Regions from separate parts of the Vibrio sp. JCM 18905 genome, predicted to be linked through region 1. Evidence: predicted binding sites of a transcription regulator. Region 1 holds the regulator's gene; each other region holds the start of a gene.
What was found. The regulator MetJ, encoded in region 1, represses methionine synthesis genes. The targets are predictions, from matches to a motif close to TTAGACNTNTANANGTCTAA.

Region 1 (4,290 bases):
TTCTGAGCCATAAAGCCAGTAATTACCACACGTTTATGATTGTGTTGCGCGAGAACTTCTTTTATCAAAGGATATGAACGAGCGCGATCAACTTCAGGTTGAGTCCCGGCTTCCGCACGTAAAAACGCTCGTGCATCTTGTGCAACAGCGGGGATAGAACGTTGAGATAATAACGCGGCCAATAGGCGAGCAGACCAAACTTCTCCATGTCCTAGTACCGCGGCTTTTTGCGCGCCAGTGAGTGGTGCTGTCAGCTCAGATAAGGTACTGAACTCATCATGCAGTAACGCTAATAGCTCTTCTTGTACTTCATTTTCCAACAAATTTTCTATTAGCTCCGTTTGGAACTGCCTTAGGCTTTGAAGTGCTTCATGTGCGATTCGGCCATCTTTCTCTAACCCTTCCAGGAACTCAATCAAGCGGTTAGTAGTTTTTCCTGCCGCCGAAACGACCACGAGATCATTTTCCGTCGAATACTCCTTAAGAATATCCACAACGCGTAAATAGCATTCTGGGTTTGCTAAGCTACTGCCACCAAACTTATGCAGCTGACGTTGTACAGTCATTATTCTCGTCTCCTATTGTTGGGCAGCTTTAGCGAATGCTTGCTCTAAATCCGTGATGAGATCTTGTGCATCTTCCAAGCCGACAGACAAACGCAATAGTTGATGTGACACCCCCGCTTCTGCCAGTGCTTCCTCTCCCATAGCGCGATGCGTCATGGATGCCGGATGACAAATCAAGCTTTCTACTCCACCTAATGACTCAGCCAATGAAAACAGTTGGAGCTCTTTAACGAACACTTTTAACTGCTCAAACGAACCGGCAAACTCAAAGCTCAGCATAGAGCCAAAACCAGTTTGCTGCTTTTTAGCGATGTCATGACCTGGGTGCTCCGGCAGGCTTGGATGATAAATGGTTTTAACTAACGCTTGCTTCTGGAGATAAGCCAGTACCTGCTGTGAACTCTCTTCATGCACTCGCATGCGAGCACCAAGTGTACGAATGCCTCGCAACGTCATATAACTATCGAAAGGTGTGCCAGTCGCACCAATGCAATTGCCCCACCATGCAAGCTCTTCTGCATGCGCTTCTGTTTTGGTGATGATCACGCCACCAATCACGTCTGAATGACCGTTGATATACTTCGTTGTGGAGTGAATGACGAAATCTGCGCCCAAGTCCAAGGGCTTTTGGTACACGGGTGTCAAAAAGGTATTGTCCACCGCAACTAACGCGCCGACTTGTTTCGCTTTTTCACAGGTAGCTGCAATATCCACTACGCGAACCAGAGGGTTTGACGGAGTTTCTAGCAAAATGAGTTTTGGTTTTTGTGCTAATGCTGCATCCAAAGCTTGCTCGTCTGATTGATCGACAAACTGAACCTTAAAATCGCCTTTGTTGGCTCGGGTATTAAAAAGACGATAGGTGCCGCCATAACAATCGTGAGGAGCAATAATGAGATCATCAGGGCCAAGAAAAGCGGACACCCATAAATTTAATGCAGACGTACCGCAGTTCGTGACAACCGCTCCTTTTCCAGACTCGAGTTCAGATAACGCACTTTCCAACAGTCCGCGGTTTGGATTTCCAGATCGCGTGTAATCATACTTAGGTACTTCACCAAAAGCAGGAAAACCATAGTTAGTGGAAAGATAAATAGGTGGAACGACAGCGTGATATTGGCTGTCTGATTCAATACCAGTGCGTACTGCAATGGTCGCAGGTTTGCGAGAGCTCATGGGTGTATCCTTTCACGGGTAATGACTTCTAAATAGGAATGCGCTATATCTAATGAGTAAAATAAAGTGATCAACACGCTTCCTTTGCTGTTCTGTTCACTTTACTCGTCAAAAAATGAGACGTCAACACTTCTAGACGTCTATATGTCTTTGCTTATGGCGGTAAATGCAGCTAAAATCAGCACCTAAATTATTTTTAACCGATTACATAAATGAAGGTGTGCAATGGCTGACTGGAATGGCGAATACATTAGCCCATATGCAGAGCACGGCAAAAAAAGCGAACAAGTAAAAAAAATTACCGTCTCTATCCCGCTAAAAGTTTTAAAAGTGCTAACTGATGAGCGTACTCGCCGTCAGATCAATAACTTACGCCATGCAACCAATAGTGAATTACTATGCGAAGCATTTTTGCACGCGTACACAGGTCAGCCACTTCCAACAGATGAAGACCTTCGTAAAGACCGTCCAGATGATATTCCAACAGAAGTAAAAGCACTGATGACGGAAATGGGCATCGAATTTGAGTCGTTTGACGAAGAGTAAAAAAGCGAGGCTGGAGGCTTCAGATAGCAATTCTTATCTCAAGCCAACAGAATGACATAAAAAATGGGACGCGATTGCGTCCCATTTTTTGTACATCACATCTAATAGATATATTACTCTGCCATGTAGTTTTCAGGCATCTCGATACGAGCAACACCTGAATCAACCGCCGCCTGAGCCACTGCTTTTGCAACACGTGGTAGTAAACGTGAGTCCATTGGTTTTGGAATGATGTAGTCTGCACCAAACTCAAGCTTATCGACGCCTGCGGCCTTCAATACAGTTTCAGGTACAGGCTCTTTTGCTAGCTCACGAATCGCCTCAACGGCTGCAAGTTTCATTTCATCATTGATTTCACTTGCGCGCACATCAAGAGCACCACGGAAGATGAATGGGAAACACAATACGTTGTTTACTTGGTTCGGGTAATCACTACGGCCAGTCCCCATGATCAAATCATCACGAACAGCGTGGGCAAGTTCCGGCTTAATTTCAGGATCTGGATTCGAACATGCAAATACGATTGGCTTATCTGCCATCAGCTTCAACGCTTCCGCTGGCAATAGGTTTGGACCAGATACACCTAGGAACAGATCCGCGCCTTCAATCACATCTTCTAATGTGCGTTTGTCCGTGTTGTTTGCGAATAGCTGCTTGTATTCATTAAGATCATCACGACGAGTGTGGATCACACCTTTACGATCCAGCATGTAAATTTTTTCGCGCATTGCACCACATTTAATCAGCAGCTCCATACACGCAACAGCTGCAGCGCCAGCGCCAAGACAAACGATCGTTGAGTCTTCAAGCTTCTTACCTTGAAGTTCGATCGCGTTCAGCATGCCTGCCGCCGTTACAATCGCAGTACCGTGCTGATCATCGTGGAATACTGGTACATCACAACGCTCAATTAAACGCTTTTCAATCTCAAAGCAATCTGGTGCTTTAATATCTTCAAGGTTGATACCACCAAAGGTGTCTGCAATGCTTGCGACAGTATCAACAAATTCATCGATCGTGCGGTGCTTAACTTCAATATCAATCGAATCAAGACCTGCAAAACGCTTAAACAGTAACGCTTTACCTTCCATTACTGGCTTAGATGCAAGTGGACCTAGGTTACCTAGACCTAAAATAGCGGTACCGTTAGAAATAACAGCAACCATGTTGCCTTTCGCTGTGTACTTGTACACGTTATCAGGGTTTTGTGCGATCTCACGCACTGGTTCTGCAACACCAGGGCTGTAAGCAAGGGCAAGATCACCCGCCGTTTCCGCAGGCTTTGTCAACTCGACAGCAATCTTCCCTGGGGTTGGATAAGCATGGTAATCCAATGCTTTTTGGCGATGTTCTTCTTCTGGAGTGGCTGCTTGGCGATTGTCTTCAGACATGGACGTTTCTCTTTTTTATTTTTAGGTAAGGGGGGATAAATTCTATCGGATAGAAATCAAACTTCATAGGCAAGATTGCGAGCAATATCCTTAAAAAGCCGATAATAAAAGAGATTAGACCAGATAGCGGGGATAAGCACCTGATTTTCGAGTCAGGTGCTCTTTTCTTCTTACAATTGAAGTGCGCAAAATCCTGGACGTTATTACTCTTCGTCTACGTATTGCGCTTGGAGGTAGTTCTCAATGCCAGACATTTCAATCAAGCCAAGTTGCGTCTCTAGCCAATCAACATGCTCTTCTTCATCTTCAAGAATATCTTGAAATAGATCGCGAGACACATAGTCTCGAATGTCTTCAGCATAAGCAATCGCATCTTTTAAATCTGGAATGGCGGCCATTTCAAGCTTTAAGTCACACTCGAGCATTTCTTTAGTGTCTTCACCTATCATCAACTTGCCTAAATCTTGTAGATTCGGTAAGCCCTCAAGAAACAAAATACGCTCAATCAGATGATCGGCATGTTTCATCTCATCGATAGATTCGTGATATTCCTTATCTGCTAGGTGCTTTAACCCCCAGTCCTTATACATTCGAGCATGAAGAAAATACTG
Region 2 (4,290 bases), 870 kb from region 1:
AATGTCGGCAACCACAATGGCTGGTTTCACACAGCGAGAGCCATAACTCTGTACCCAACCAAATTTCGTCGTTTGGAAGCCCGCCAAGTTCTCCGCGAAGTATTCTACCATGTCGTTACGCTCAGCTTCACCATGCACAAGCACATCTAGGTCAAGGGCTTCTTGGCGTTTTACGGCATCCGCAATATGTCCTTTTAGTGCTTGGATATAGTCGGACTCAGATAACTGGCCAGTGCGATAAGCGCTGCGCTGAACACGAATTTCACCCGTTTGAGGGAAAGAACCGATTGTCGTGGTTGGCAACAGAGGCAAGCCCAATACTTCAGCTTGATGCGCAGCACGCTCCGCGTAAGGTGCGCTACGCTCGGCAAGTGACGCAGTAATACTGTTTAAACGTGCTTGAACTTGTGGCTTATTCACATGCGTTGCCGTTTTACGTGCTTTGATTGGCTGGCTGTAGGTATCACAAGCGAGAATCGCATCTTGATCACCATCGAGTGCTCGGCCAAGCAAGGCGACTTCTGTTACTTTTTGTTTTGCGAACGCAAACCAGCTTTTCACTTCCTCACTGAGTTCTGTTTCCAGTTCCAGATCAACCGGGCTATGTAGCAAAGAGCATGAGCTCGCAACCCAAAGGTTGTCGCCCAGTTTTTCTTTTACTGGCTGTAGACGTTCAAGTTGCGCACTCAAATCCGAGCGCCACACGTTACGACCGTTGACCACGCCAGCAGACAGCACCCAACCCTCCGGTAGTTTGGCAACCACGTCGTCAAGCTGCTGAGGCGCGGCAGATAAATCGATATGTAAACCATCCACTGGTAGCTTTACAATTTTGTCTAGCGTATCGCTTATAGAGTCAAAGTACGTCGTTAGCAGCACTTTTACATCGCTTCGAATCACTTGGTACGCTAGCTTGAACGCATCAGCCCACTGACTTTCAAGCTCTAGTGACAAAATTGGCTCATCAATCTGAACCCACTCAACACCTTGACTCGCGAGCTTTGCCAAAATAGCTTGGTAAGCCGTAAGCAATCGTGGCAGTAGCGTCAGGCGATCGAATCCTTCTTCTACCTCTTTACCTAAGTAAAGATAACTGACTGGGCCAAGCAAAACTGGCTTCACTTTATGCCCAGCTTGGGTTGCTTCGTTGACTTCTTCAAACAGTTGAGGCCAGCTCACTTCAAATGTATCGCCCTTGCTAAATTCAGGTACGATGTAGTGGTAGTTTGTGTTGAACCATTTAGTCATATCCGATGCTGCAGCGCCCGCACAGCCGCAACCCGCTTGAGATTGACCGCGACCCACTTTGAATAGCGTATCCAAATCAGGGAAACCGTCTGCGTGACGTTTTGGCACGTGACCCAGTAACAACGTGGTCGTCAGTACATGATCGTACCAAGCAAAATCGCCAGCGGTGGTAAAACTCAAGCCAGCATCTGTTTGCGTTTGCCAGTTTTGAGCGCGCAGATCTGCTCCAACCTTTTTAAGCTCTGCTTGATCAATTTCTCCGCGCCAGTATTTTTCCTGAGCGAATTTTAATTCTCGTTTTTCACCGATGCGTGGATAACCTAGTACGTGCGTTGTTGTAGCCATGTCCCTATTCCTTTTTCAATCTTGTTCAATTTGTTTGGGTCAGAGTATCTTTCGTCATAAAAGATGTCTGGATGGCTAAACTATCGCTCTCATCTGCGGTTTGAACAACGTCCATTTATTCAACTTGTTTATTAAAAAAATTCATCATGAGGCGACATGATTCGCAAATAAACACAACAAATAGACGTCTAGACGTTTACATATCCATTTTTTGTCGTTAAGTTATTTATACGATTGCTATTCTGTTCATAGCGAGCAACAAAGGATGAAAGGAATTCATGATAGAGCTAAAACATTTGCGGACACTCACTTCGCTTCGAGACACCGGCTCTCTAACCGCGACCGCGACCGCGTTGCATCTCACTCAATCGGCCTTGTCTCACCAGATCAAAGATTTAGAGGCACGGATTGGGGGACAATTATTCCTTAGAAAAACTCGTCCGGTGAAGTTCACTTCAGAGGGAGAAATCCTATTGCGTCTTGCAGAAGATATTCTTCCCAAACTCGCAAGAGCAGAAAATGATTTGGCAAGCTTGAAAGAAGACGTCAATGGTCGGTTGCATATGGCGATTGAATGTCACTCATGTTTCCAATGGCTCATGCCTGCTCTCAGGGAATATCAACTTGCTTGGCCTAGCGTAACACTGGACTTTTCATCAGGTTTTGGCTTTGAACCACTTCCTGCACTGTTAGCTGGCGAGTTGGATCTCGTTATCACGTCAGATATTCAACCTCGTTCTGAAGTGCATTATGAACCTTTATTCGACTTTGAAATGCGCTTAATTACCGCGACCAACCACCCATTGGCGGAAAAAGAAGTTATTGATCCGCAAGATCTCGCAGATCAAACCATGCTCTCTTATCCGGTTCAAAAACAAAGGCTAGACGTCGTAAAACACTTCTTGCAGCCAGCGGGGGTAGAGCCCGCCAAATGGAAGCAAGCCGACAATACTCTGATGTTAGTGCAAATGGTTTCCGCAGGATTAGGGGTTGCAGCACTGCCAAATTGGGCGATTTCTGAATTTTCTCGCCAAGGCCTTATTACCAGTAAACCTTTTGGCCAAGGCTTATGGCGTCGCTTATTTGCTGCAACGCGTCACTCAGAGAAAGATAAACGTTACTTACAAGCCTTTTTCGCAACCGCAAGGCTACAATGTAAAAGCCACCTTGACGGAATCAAGATGGCTTAGGGATATGGATTAAGAAAGGTTTAGCGTTGATATGCTTTAAATTGGTTGGTCAATGGATCGTACTGATAACCAAGCATATCAAGCTTGCCTACAACGGACTCTACATCCATTTCATACACCGATACTAACTCGTCAAAACTGTCGCACTCTAAACGTAGCTTTTCATTGACGATACCTAGCAAAATAATGCTGTCCAAATTACCTACATTGCTTAAATCCATCGCGACTCTCCTCTTCGACAAGGTATATAAACAAGCGTAGACGTAATCACGTGAATTTAAAGTGAGCGCGATCCAAAACGTGAGTGCCTTATACTCAAGCAACCTAGAAAGGACTTGAGTACAAGCAGTATTGATCTGTTTCTCGACTCGAGATTAAGCCGCCAGAGAGAATAAACCTTGTAGGCTCGTCATTGACGCGAGCGCGAGCAACAGGGCGACGCTCAGTTGAACCTTTTCTGGTTTTTTATGTGTGAAGATATGCCAGCACCAAACAATGATTGAAGAAACTAGCATGGCTAAAGATAATAAAATTGGTTGTGTTGCGGCGCTCAATGTCGCTTCATTTAACTGGTAAGAAGCAAATAGAGTTGCGATTACCAGCAGCATTCCAGACACAATGCCCGTAACTGGCAAAATGCGGTGAAATGCCTGCAATCTGCTACGAGCGATAGTCAGAAGCAATTGAGAAAATGACGCCCCAAGGAAAAATATCATTATTGCCATCGCAATAGACGCAGGCCAGCTTGGCTGTTCAAATGCTTGAATACTTACATACGCAAAAGCCAAACCATTCGCTAAATGCATCGCCCAAAGAGGGCCTTTTTCACGCGTTTTCTTGGTTTGAACCTGAGAGTAGAAATAGAAAATAGCGAACACGATCATAAATGCTTCAATGCGAAGAGAAGCAACCGCAAGCCACAATAACGCCACTGCTGGCAACATTTTATGAAGACGGCCTCTCTGCCCCGGACAAATATCGCCCTTGATGAGAAGTAAAGTCAGTAGCGCTTGCGCGCCAAATAGCATCGGAGGAAAAGTAACCAGCAATTGTTGAATCATGTTAAATGCACGCTCAAAAGTCATTTTGGGGTGGCGATAATAGCAAATCACCTATCGTCAAACCACCGAAAGTCTATCCCCAAATGTACTAGAACAGCGAGACTTTTTATTCAACAAGAAGCGAGATACTTCAACGCATCTTCTTGAGTTAACACACCTCTGTATTCTTCTTTTTCATCACATAAAACCCACGGGAAGCGAATGCCTGTTTTGATTAGCTCTCGAATAGCAGCGACAGATAAGTGCGCATTGACGAGCACAAACTCCGTGCTCATTATCTGGTTCACCGGGCGTTTCCAAATCCAATTTTCTCGCTCAGTCTCTAATTCTGTCCCCATGGAAGGCGTTAGGTGTAAGTTAACTTGCTCTTTGGTAACTAAGCCAACACAGCGCTTTTCGTTAATGACAACCAGCGGCGAACTTGGACTTAAATTCATATATTCCAC
Region 3 (4,290 bases), 190 kb from region 1:
CTAACAGTCGTCCTTTACGTTCGGACTATTGAGACAATCTAGCAGTTACGCTAGCAATTCTTTTGCTGTGTTCACTACGTTTTCAGTCGTGAAGCCAAACATCTCGAATAGCTGACCAGCAGGTGCAGATTCACCAAATGAAGTCATACCGATGATGCGACCGTCGAAACCAACGTACTTGTACCAGAAGTCTGCGATGCCCGCTTCGATAGCGATGCGTGCTGTTACGTCTGATGGCAATACTGCTTCACGGTAAGCAGCGTCTTGCTTGTCAAATGCATCCGTTGATGGCATTGAAACAACGCGTACTTTCTTACCTTCTGCCGTTAGTTGAGTCGCAGCTTCTACTGCTAGCTCAACTTCAGAGCCTGTTGCGATAAGGATAAGCTCTGGCTTGCCTTCGCAATCTTTCAGGATGTAAGCACCTTTCGCGATGTCCGCTACTTGCTCAGCTGTACGATCTTGTTGCGCTAAGTTTTGACGAGAGAAGATAAGTGCTGTTGGTGCATCTTTACGTTCAATCGCTAGTTTCCATGCTACGGCAGACTCAACCTGGTCACACGGACGCCATGTGCTCATGTTTGGCGTTACGCGTAGAGATGCCATTTGCTCAACCGGTTGGTGAGTTGGGCCATCTTCGCCAAGACCAATCGAATCGTGCGTGTACACTTGGATGTTCTGAATTTTCATCAGCGCAGCCATACGCATTGCGTTACGAGCGTATTCCATGAACATTAGGAATGTTGCGCCGTAAGGAACGAAACCACCGTGCAATGCGATACCGTTGATGATAGCGGTCATACCGAATTCACGTACACCGTAGTGGATGTAGTTGCCAGAGAAGTCATCCGTTTCTAGAGACTTAGAACCAGACCACATGGTCAGGTTAGAAGGCGCTAGGTCAGCAGAACCACCCATAAACTCAGGAAGCATTTGACCAAACGCTTCTAGTGCATTTTGCGATGCTTTACGTGATGCAATGTTCGCTGGGTTTGCTTGAAGATCAGCAATGATTTGGTTCGCTTTTTCTTCCCATTCCGCTGGAAGTTCGCCGTTTAGACGACGTTTAAGCTCTGCTGCTTCTGCAGGGTAAGCTGCTGCGTATGCTTCGAACTTTTCATTCCAAGCCGCTTCTTTCGCTGCACCTGCTTCTTTTGCATCCCACTCAGCGTAAACATCTGCAGGGATTTCAAATGGACCGTACTCCCAACCTAGGTATTCGCGAGCCGCTTGAATCTCATCGTGACCTAATGGTGCACCGTGACAGTCATGTGAGCCAGACTTGTTAGGAGAACCGAAACCGATAATTGTTTTAGTACAGATTAGAGTCGGACGAGGATCCGCTTTAGCCGCTTCAATCGCTGCGTTGATTGCTTCAGGATCGTGACCGTCTACCGCTGGGATTACGTGCCAGCCGTAAGCTTCGAAACGCTTAGGTGTATCGTCAGAGAACCAACCTTCAACGTGACCGTCGATAGAGATACCGTTGTCATCCCAAAACGCGATCAGTTTGCCTAGACCTAATGTCCCAGCAAGAGAACATGCTTCATGCGAGATGCCTTCCATTAGACAGCCGTCACCCATGAACACATACGTAAAGTGGTCAACGATGTCGTGACCTTCTTTGTTGAACTGTGCCGCTAGTGCTTTCTCTGCGATAGCCATACCAACAGCATTAGTGATGCCTTGGCCAAGAGGACCCGTTGTTGTCTCGATACCAGGCGCGTAGCCGTACTCTGGGTGACCTGGGGTTTTTGAGTGCAATTGACGGAAGTTTTTCAGATCATCAATAGATAGCTCATAACCGCTTAAGTGCAGTAGAGAGTAAATAAGCATTGAGCCGTGACCGTTTGACAGCACGAAGCGGTCGCGGTCGGCCCACTCTGGGTTTGATGGGTTGTGGTTTAGGTGAGAGCGCCAAAGAACTTCAGCGATATCAGCCATACCCATTGGTGCGCCTGGGTGGCCTGAGTTAGCTTGTTGAACACCATCCATGCTTAGAGCACGAATTGCATTGGCAAGATGTTTACGAGACGACATGTCTGCTCCTGAGTACATTAAGCGAAACGAAAAGTAGGTCATAATTCTCTCAAAGCCCTGTTAGGTGTGCAAACGTTTTCCAGTCCAAAACCTCACAAATATTGCACCTTTCGCGCCAAATCGTTCGAAGTTCTTAAAATTATCAATAAATCAGGCAAACGTTTGGTTATAACAAAAACCAAAAAAGAGCTTGTAATTCGAGCAATCAAATTTAGAATAGACGTCTAGATGTAGATACACCTACAAAAATTAGTATTAATTTGCGCTGGAGAGTTTATCATTCCCCAGTTTTAAACCAGATATAGTGGAGCTAACATGGCTAAGCACCTGTTTACTTCTGAGTCAGTATCAGAAGGTCATCCAGATAAAATTGCAGACCAGATTTCTGATGCGGTTCTTGACGCGATTCTAGAGCAAGATCCAAAGGCTCGTGTTGCATGTGAGACTTACGTTAAAACCGGTATGGTAATGGTGGGTGGTGAAATCACGACTTCAGCATGGGTAGACATCGAAGAGTTAACTCGTGAAACCGTTCGTGAAATCGGCTACGTACATTCAGATATGGGCTTTGACGCAGATTCTTGTGCGGTACTAAACACAATCGGTAAACAGTCGCCAGATATCAACCAAGGTGTTGATAAAGCTGACCCTAAAGAACAAGGTGCAGGCGACCAAGGCATCATGTTTGGTTACGCTTGTAACGAAACTGAAGTACTAATGCCAGCGCCAATTACTTACTCTCACCGTCTTGTTCAAAAGCAAGCAGAAGTTCGTAAAAACGGCACACTACCTTGGTTGCGCCCTGATGCAAAATCTCAGGTAACATTCCAATACGATCAAGGTAACATCGTTGGTATCGACGCGGTTGTTCTTTCAACTCAACACTGTGATTCAATCTCAACTTCAGACCTGCGTGAAGCGGTAATGGAAGAGATCATTAAGCCAGTGCTACCTTCTGAGTGGATCAACAAAGAAACAAACTTCTTCATCAACCCAACTGGTCGCTTTGTAATCGGTGGTCCTATGGGTGACTGTGGTCTAACAGGTCGTAAGATCATCGTAGATACCTACGGCGGCGCAGCTCGTCACGGTGGCGGTGCGTTCTCTGGTAAAGATCCATCAAAAGTTGACCGTAGTGCAGCATACGCAGCACGTTACGTAGCGAAAAACATCGTAGCGGCTGGCATGGCTGACCGTTGTGAGATCCAACTTTCTTACGCAATCGGTGTTGCGGATCCAACGTCTATCATGGTGGAAACGTTCGGTACTGAGAAAGTATCTCACGACATCATCATTGAAGCGGTTCGTCAATTCTTCGACCTACGTCCATACGGTCTACAAGAAATGCTTAACCTTCTTCAACCTATCTACAAGAAGACAGCGGCTTACGGTCACTTCGGTCGTGAAGAATTCCCGTGGGAAGCGACAGACAAAGCTGCACTTCTACGCGATTTCGCTGGCATCAAATAATCAGGCCAAGCAAGAATCAATCAAGCCCTCGCCTCTGGCGGGGGCTTTTTATTTTCAGCAACTTTTATCTAGCCATTTCGGCTCATACCGCCCAGCCCCATGAAGCAGTCCTGTTTCTCCCTCATTTTTATACCGAATAAATTTTCAGCAATTATTTGTAAATTATCCCATCTCCGCCAATAGTTAAAATATTGTTAATTCCAATTTAAATAGAGACGTCGGATGCTGGCGACTGTGGCAGCAACACTTACGAAAGACACGAGTCAGGCATCTTTATGGCCGATACCAAACTAAGCCAATGCTCAGATGTAAACTTGAAAAAGTCGCTTCAAGTTTGACTGAACAAAAACCGCTGTCAGTTGGTATAAGCGGATAATGTGGGAATAAATCAAGGAGGAGTTATGCCTCGAACTGTTAATCCATCGGACTTCCACAACAAGCGAAAGGAAGTGCCAGATAACGAATACGCCAGAACCATACCGTGCAACACGGTTAATCTTTCTGCACCTTTTCATTGGCTCGCATTAGGTCTGCATGATTTCGTGCGAATGCCGCTTATTAGTGCTTTCTATGGCATCTGTTTTATGGCAGCTGCCATAGGCATTGTTTTGCTCGTACAGTGGCAAGGCACACACTTGGTCGTCATGCCCAGTTTGATTGTTTACATGTTAATCGGTCCATTTCTCGCGCTCGGCTTGTATGATGCCAGTTGGGAGAGAGAGCGCGGACACAAAGCTAGCTTGTTCCATTCCATGAAAGCGATCGGTCGTAACTCAACAT

Region 2: metE (5-methyltetrahydropteroyltriglutamate--homocysteine S-methyltransferase) is a predicted target of MetJ. The motif match lies at 1,774-1,793, and genes of this name have one in related genera.
Region 3: metK (methionine adenosyltransferase) is a predicted target of MetJ. The motif match lies at 2,257-2,276, and genes of this name have one in related genera.

What each region holds. Positions count from the first base shown of each region.
Region 1 covers NZ_AP043880.1:450,100-454,389, reverse strand. Annotated here, with positions in the region: gene ACZ5ZC_RS18790 (bifunctional aspartate kinase/homoserine dehydrogenase II) at 1-566, opposite strand, end outside; gene ACZ5ZC_RS18785 (O-succinylhomoserine (thiol)-lyase) at 579-1,742, opposite strand; gene metJ (met regulon transcriptional regulator MetJ) at 1,968-2,288, shown strand; gene ACZ5ZC_RS18775 (malic enzyme-like NAD(P)-binding protein) at 2,402-3,679, opposite strand; gene bfr (bacterioferritin) at 3,883-4,290, opposite strand, start outside.
Region 2 covers NZ_AP043880.1:1,318,146-1,322,435, reverse strand. Annotated here, with positions in the region: gene metE (5-methyltetrahydropteroyltriglutamate--homocysteine S-methyltransferase) at 1-1,593, opposite strand, end outside; gene metR (HTH-type transcriptional regulator MetR) at 1,872-2,783, shown strand; gene ACZ5ZC_RS22770 (DUF4250 domain-containing protein) at 2,804-3,004, opposite strand; gene ACZ5ZC_RS22765 (hypothetical protein) at 3,158-3,868, opposite strand; gene ACZ5ZC_RS22760 (EAL domain-containing protein) at 3,955-4,290, opposite strand, start outside.
Region 3 covers NZ_AP043880.1:640,902-645,191, reverse strand. Annotated here, with positions in the region: gene tkt (transketolase) at 46-2,040, opposite strand; gene metK (methionine adenosyltransferase) at 2,356-3,510, shown strand; gene ACZ5ZC_RS19700 (DUF2189 domain-containing protein) at 3,912-4,290, shown strand, end outside.